DNA from 2 places in the Streptomyces sp. NBC_01717 genome. Region 2 is predicted to be linked to the other one. Evidence: predicted binding sites of a transcription regulator. Region 2 holds the regulator's gene; the other holds the start of a gene.
The links. The regulator HrcA, encoded in region 2, represses chaperone genes, less so after heat shock. The targets are predictions, from matches to a motif close to TTNGCACTCNGNNNNNCNGAGTGCNAA.
Positions count from the first base shown of each region.

Region 1: the regulator HrcA is predicted to act here: its motif matches at 1,605-1,631, upstream of OHB49_RS24870 (FmdB family zinc ribbon protein).

Region 1 covers NZ_CP109178.1:5,475,447-5,478,851, reverse strand. The annotation lists partial or broken gene OHB49_RS24875 (MFS transporter) at 143-1,425, shown strand; gene OHB49_RS24870 (FmdB family zinc ribbon protein) at 1,643-1,987, shown strand; gene OHB49_RS24865 (S-methyl-5'-thioadenosine phosphorylase) at 2,079-2,912, shown strand; gene OHB49_RS24860 (RcpC/CpaB family pilus assembly protein) at 3,221-3,405, shown strand, end outside.
Region 2 covers NZ_CP109178.1:6,241,388-6,244,792, forward strand. The annotation lists gene OHB49_RS28120 (DUF3097 domain-containing protein) at 1-553, opposite strand, end outside; gene OHB49_RS28125 (MBL fold metallo-hydrolase) at 579-1,301, opposite strand; gene hrcA (heat-inducible transcriptional repressor HrcA) at 1,493-2,509, shown strand; gene dnaJ (molecular chaperone DnaJ) at 2,510-3,405, shown strand, end outside.

The sequences.
Region 1 (3,405 bases), 770 kb from region 2:
CCGCCTCTGCTGCGAGCGCCCGGCATCTACCGCAGTTCCGCGCGAAGAGGACAGCTCTCGGCAGCTCCCGTCCGGGACCGGCACCCACAGGTGCGGACCGGCCACGGAAGCATGGCTACCAGGCGGCAGAAAGGCATGGACCGTGGCGTCCACGGTCTCCGACCGCCCCGGTTACGGGCAACTGCTGCGCATCCCCGGTGCGTGGACCTTCCTCCTTCCGGGCTTCGCCGCACGGCAGCCCTTCGCGATGCTGACCATCGGCATCGTCCTGCTGGTTCAGCACACCACCGGCTCGTACGGCAGTGCGGGCGCCGTCGCCGCTGTCACCGGTGTCTCCATGGCGCTGTTCGCCCCGCAGAGCGGCAAGCTGGCCGACCGCATCGGCCAGCGCGCCGTACTGCTGCCGGGAGTCCTCGTGCACGCGGCGTCCGTGTCGGCGCTGACGGCACTCGCACTGGCGAACGCACCGCTCTGGCTGCTGTTCCTGGCCGCGGTGCCGACGGGAGCCTCCGTCCCGCAGATCGGCCCGATGGTGCGGGCCCGCTGGGCGGCGCTGCTGGGCGCGGCACCCGGACGGAAGGCCTCGCCCCTGATGTCGACCGCCGCCGCCTTCGAGTCGGTGACGGACGAGTTCACCTTCGTCATCGGACCCGTCCTCGCCACCGCCCTGTGCACCGGGGTGCATCCGGCGGCCGGACTCATCGCGGAGGCCGCACTGACGCTGATGGGCGGCCTGCTCTTCGCGGCGCAGCGCGGTACCCAGCCCGCGGTCCGCGCCACCACGTCCGACGACTCCGAACGGCACACCTCCGCCCTGTCCGTACCGGGCGTACGCGTGCTCGCGGTGGCGTTCCTCGGGATCGGTGCCGTCTTCGGTGGCATGCAGGTCTCGCTGACCGCGTTCGCCGAGGAGATCGGCCGGCCCGGTGCGAACGGCCTGCTGTACGGGATCTTCGCGGCCGGCAACATGCTGGCCGGGATCGCCTGCGGTGCCGTCGCCTGGAAGAGCGGGCCACGGCGCAGGCTGATCGCCGGGTACGCGGCGCTGACCCTGACCGCGTCCGGACTGTGGGCCGTGCACTCCGTGCCGCTGCTGGCCGGGCTCGGGCTGCTCGTCGGACTCTCCATCGCACCCGCGCTGATCAGCGGATACACACTCGTCGAGGCGCTGGTTCCGGCGTCCGCCCGGACCGAGGCGTTCACCTGGCTGACGGGCGCGGTCGCACTCGGCCAGGCCGCGGCGGTGACGGTCGCCGGACGGCTGGCGGACGCCCACGGCGCGAGCACCGGATTCGTGGTGCCGCTGGTGGGGACCGTGCTGGCACTCGTGACCCTGGTGACGCTGCGTTCACGGCTGACACCGGCCCGACCATCATGGCCGCACGCGGCACGGTTCACCGCGATCCTGTCGCGGCCAGAAAATGACGATTCATGCGCTCGCTCGCTCAGCGGAATACGTCAGTGTGACTCCTCCGCCACATAATGTGGCAGCTTTTCGCTCAGGCCGACGGCCCCTACGACGGCCAAGCCCTGACCGCTGCCCTTCAGGCAGGTGACAGACGTTACTGCAAACAGCTGCCCGTAGCAGCTACCATTGAGGATTGTTAGCACTCATCGAGTGAGAGTGCCAGGAGGAAGACAAGTGCCGACCTATCAGTACCAGTGCACCGAATGTGGCGAGGGCCTCGAGGCGGTGCAGAAGTTCACCGATGACGCTCTGACCGTGTGCCCGAACTGCGAGGGACGCCTGAAGAAGGTGTTCTCGGCGGTCGGCATTGTCTTCAAGGGTTCCGGTTTCTACCGGAACGACAGCCGCGGCTCCTCGTCGAGCAGCGCGCCGGCGTCGTCGTCCGCGAAGGCAACCGGTTCCGCTTCGTCGACTTCCTCGACGGGCTCGGAGTCGAAGTCGTCCGCGTCCTCGTCCGCTGCTTCCTCTTCCTCGTCGTCGTCCTCCGCGTCGTCGTCGAGCGGTACGTCGGCCGCCTGAGCCGAGGTACGCAGCTTCACACTTCGTCCGTAGGCCCCGCCGATCCGATCGGCGGGGCCTTCGGCATTTACAGCCCCGCTAGTGTGATCGCATGGTGAACGCAGAGATCGGTGTCATCGGCGGCTCGGGCTTGTACTCCTTCCTGGAGGATGTCACCGAGGTTCGCGTGGACACCCCGTACGGACAGCCGAGCGATTCCGTCTTCCTCGGCGAGATCGGCGGCCGCCGGGTCGCTTTCCTCCCCCGCCACGGACGCGGCCACCATGTGCCGCCGCACCGCATCAACTACCGCGCCAACCTGTGGGCGTTGCGGTCCGTGGGCGTACGTCAGGTGCTCGGCCCGTGCGCGGTCGGCGGGCTGCGTCCGGAGTACGGACCGGGGACGCTGCTCGTACCGGACCAGATGGTGGACCGCACCAAGGCCCGCACGCAGACGTATTACGACGGGGAGACCCGCGCGGACGGTGTGGCGTCGAACGTGGTGCACCTGGGCTTCGCAGACCCGTACTGCCCCGAGGGGCGCAAGGTCGCACTGGCCTCGGCACGCGCCAAGGGCTGGGAGCCGGTGGACGGCGGGACGCTGGTGGTCGTCGAGGGGCCGCGCTTCTCGACTCGGGCCGAATCGCGCTGGCATGCGGCGATGGGCTGGTCGGTGGTCGGCATGACCGGGCATCCGGAGGCCGTGCTCGCCCGTGAACTGGGGCTCTGCTACACGACGATGACGCTGGTGACGGACCTGGACGCGGGCGCCGAGGCGGGCGAGGGCGTCTCCCACGGGGACGTGCTGAAGGTGTTCGCGGCCAATGTGGACCGGCTGCGGGCGGTGCTGTTCGACGCGGTGACGGCGCTGCCTGCGGAAGGGGAGCGCAGCTGTTCTTGCGCGCGTGCGCTGGACGGGATCGAGACGGGGATCGAGCTGCCGTAAGGGGTGCGACCGCGGCTTGGTCTTGGCTCGGGCCTGGTCCTGGTTCCGGCCTGGTCCTGGCTCGGGTCTGGTCCTGGTTCCGGCCTGGTCCTGGTTCAGGCCTGGTCCTGGTTCCGGCCTGGTCCTGATTCCGGTCGTGGCTCCGTGAGGCGGGTGGGGCGCGGGTGGGTGACCGACTTGTCCACAGCGGGTGCGCTGTCCACAGGGCTCGGCGGGAATGGCGCGCACCGTGGATCGTGAGGGGCGTCGGTGTTCGTCCGAACGCCGGACTTCGCGCTCCTCACTCCTCACGGCAGGTGGTGTCGGCCATGTTCCCGCCCGTTTCTCCGAGCACGTCCTCGTCCGATCTACGTCCGACGGTCCCCGGCCCGCCGGTGTCGGCGCCGCCGCCCTGTGGGGTGCCCGCGTTCGCGCCGCTGCGGGTGCGCGGGGGTGGTGGGCGTCGGTTACGGCGGGCGGTGCGGCGACAGCGCCGCGCGATGGCGGCCGGGCT
Region 2 (3,405 bases):
TGACCTCGCTCGCGATCCTCGACTCCTTGGAGCCGGGGACCAGGTGGTCGACCAGGACGCCCAGTCGCGCGTCCGGGCCGGGGGAGAAGTCGCGGACGATGGCCGGGAGGTCGTCGATGCCCTCCAGGTACTCGACGACCACGCCCTCGATGCGCAGGTCGTCGCCCCAGACCCGTTCGACCAGCTCGGCGTCGTGTCGGCCCTCGACATAGATCCGGCCCGCCCGTGCCACCCGCGCCCGCGCCCCGGGGACCGCGAGCGAGCCGGAGGCCGTGCGGACGGGGCGCACGGGACCGGGCGCGGACGGGCGTACGAGGGTGACGACCCGGCCCTCCAGCAGGAAGCCGCGAGGCTCCATCGGGAACACCCGGTGCTTGCCGAACCGGTCCTCCAGGGTCACTGTCGGGCCCTGGGCCGTCTTCTCGCAGCGGATCACGGCGCCGCAGAAGCCGCTGGAGACCTCCTCCACGACCAGATCGGGCTCGGCGGGGACCTCGGGGACGGGGGCGGACTTCTTCCACGGTGGGGTCAGATCCGGGTGGTAGCTGCGCATCGGACGACGATAGGACGTGAACGGGTCACGACACGCCGAAGGCAGTGGACAGTTGGTCACGTTGCGCACGTACGAACGAGGCGTCCACGAGCGCACCGTGCCCCGGCACGTACACCGCGTCCTCGCCGCCCAGCGCCAGCAGCCGGTCGAGCGCGGCGGGCCAGCGCGACGGGATCGCGTCCGGGCCCGCCTGCGGTTCGCCGGACTCCTCGACCAGGTCGCCGCAGAGCACGACGGCGGGGGAGCCGGGCACCAGGACCGCGAGATCGTGGCCGCTGTGGCCGGGGCCCACGTTCGCCAGCAGCACCTGGTGGCCACCGCCCAGGTCGAGGGTCCACTCGTCGTGCACCTGGTGGTGCGGCGCCACCAGCACATCGGCCGACTGCGCCGCGTCCCCCTCGGGCACCCCGTGGCGCACGGCGTCGGCGCGCAGCTCGTCCGCTCCGCGGGCCAGGAGATCCGTCACTCCGACCGCCCCGTACACCTCGGCCCCGGAGAAGGCCGCGGTGCCGAGCACATGGTCGAAGTGGGGGTGGCTGAGTGCGATATGCGTCACCCTCCGGCCGATCAGTGCCTCGACCTGGGCCCGGATCTCCGCGCCTTCGCGCAGCGTCGATCCGGTGTCGAAGAGCAGCGCCCCGTCCGTTCCGACCACCAGTGCGACCGTCGCGTCCCACCCGGGAAGCCGTCGTCGGCCCACACCGTTGCCGAGTCGCTCCCAGCCGAACTCTTCCCAAGAGGCGTCCATGCGGCGACGCTATCGGCAACGACCTGCGCAGTCTCGGGGTAGCGTGGCCGGTCGCCCTTGCTAGGGCCCTACCCGGCCGCCGTACACTGGCGGGGGATTACTGGCACTCGTACGCATCGAGTGCCAGGGCTCTTCGAGGAACGACGGAAACGACCGGGATCCACCGAGTGACACAGCTGGAGGTGTGCGCCATGCTCAGCGAACGCAGACTCGAAGTGCTGCGCGCCATCGTCCAGGACTATGTCGGCACCGAGGAGCCCGTCGGTTCCAAGGCGCTCACCGAGCGGCACAAACTGGGGGTCTCCCCGGCCACGGTCCGCAACGACATGGCAGTGCTGGAGGACGAGGGCTTCATCGCCCAGCCCCACACCAGCGCGGGGCGCATCCCGACGGACAAGGGCTACCGGCTCTTCGTCGACAAGCTCGCGGGGGTCAAGCCCCTGTCGTCGCCTGAGCGCAGGGCCATTCAGAACTTCCTCGACGGCGCGGTCGACCTCGACGACGTCGTGGGCCGCACCGTACGGCTGCTCGCGCAGCTGACCCGGCAGGTCGCCGTCGTGCAGTACCCCTCGCTGACCCGGTCGACGGTGCGGCATGTGGAGCTGCTGTCGCTGGCGCCCGCCCGGCTGATGCTCGTGCTGATCACGGACACCGGCCGGGTCGAGCAGCGCATGATCGACTGCCCCGCGCCGTTCGGTGAGACTTCTCTCGCCGATCTGCGGGCCCGGCTCAACAGCCGGGTCGTCGGACGCCGTTTCGCGGACGTCCCGCAACTGGTGCAGGATCTGCCGGAATCCTTCGAGAGCGAGGACCGGGGAACCGTGTCCACCGTGCTCTCGATCCTGCTCGAAACCCTCGTCGAGGAGACGGAGGAGCGGCTGATGATCGGCGGCACCTCCAACCTCACCCGCTTCGGGCACGACTTCCCCCTGATGATCCGGCCGGTGCTGGAGGCGTTGGAGGAGCAGGTCGTGCTGCTGAAGCTGCTCGGCGAGGCCAAGGACTCGGGCATGACCGTACGTATCGGGCACGAGAACGCCCACGAGGGGCTCAACTCCACGTCCGTCGTCGCGGTCGGCTACGGTTCGGGCGACGAGGCAGTCGCCAAACTCGGCGTGGTCGGACCGACCCGCATGGACTACCCCGGAACGATGGGAGCGGTACGCGCAGTGGCACGTTACGTCGGACAGATCCTGGCGGAGTCGTAAGTGGCCACGGACTACTACGCCGTACTCGGCGTGCGCCGCGACGCATCTCAGGACGAGATCAAGAAGGCCTTCCGGCGGCTCGCACGCGAGCTGCATCCGGATGTCAATCCCGATCCGAAGACGCAGGAGCGGTTCAAGGAGATCAACGCCGCCTACGAGGTGTTGTCGGACCCGCAGAAGAAGCAGGTCTACGACCTCGGCGGTGACCCGCTGTCCGCCTCCGGCGGCGGTGGCGCGGGCGGATTCGGACAGGGTGGCTTCGGCAACTTCTCCGACATCATGGACGCGTTCTTCGGTACGGCGTCGCAGCGCGGACCCCGTTCGCGCACCCGGCGCGGCCAGGACGCGATGATCCGGCTGGAGATCGATCTCGGCGAGGCCGCGTTCGGCACCACCAAGGACATCCAGGTCGACACGGCTGTCGTCTGTACGACCTGCAGCGGCGAGGGCGCCGCACCCGGCACCTCCGCCCAGACCTGTGACATGTGCCGCGGTCGCGGTGAGGTCTCGCAGGTCACCCGGTCGTTCCTCGGCCAGGTCATGACCTCGCGGCCCTGCCCGCAGTGCCAGGGCTTCGGTACGGTCGTGCCGACCCCGTGCCCGGAGTGCGCCGGTGACGGTCGCATCCGTTCGCGGCGCACGCTCACCGTGAAGATCCCCGCCGGTGTCGACAACGGCACCCGCATCCAGCTTGCGGGCGAGGGCGAGGTCGGCCCCGGCGGCGGCCCGGCCGGCGACCTGTACGTCGAGATCCACGAGCTGCCGCACGCGGTGTTCCAGCGCCGCGGCGACGATCTGCACTGCACTGTCACGATCCCCATGACGGCGGGCGCGCTCGGCACCAAGGTGCCGTTGGAGACGCTCGACGGCCTGGAGGAGGTCGACATCCGGCCGGG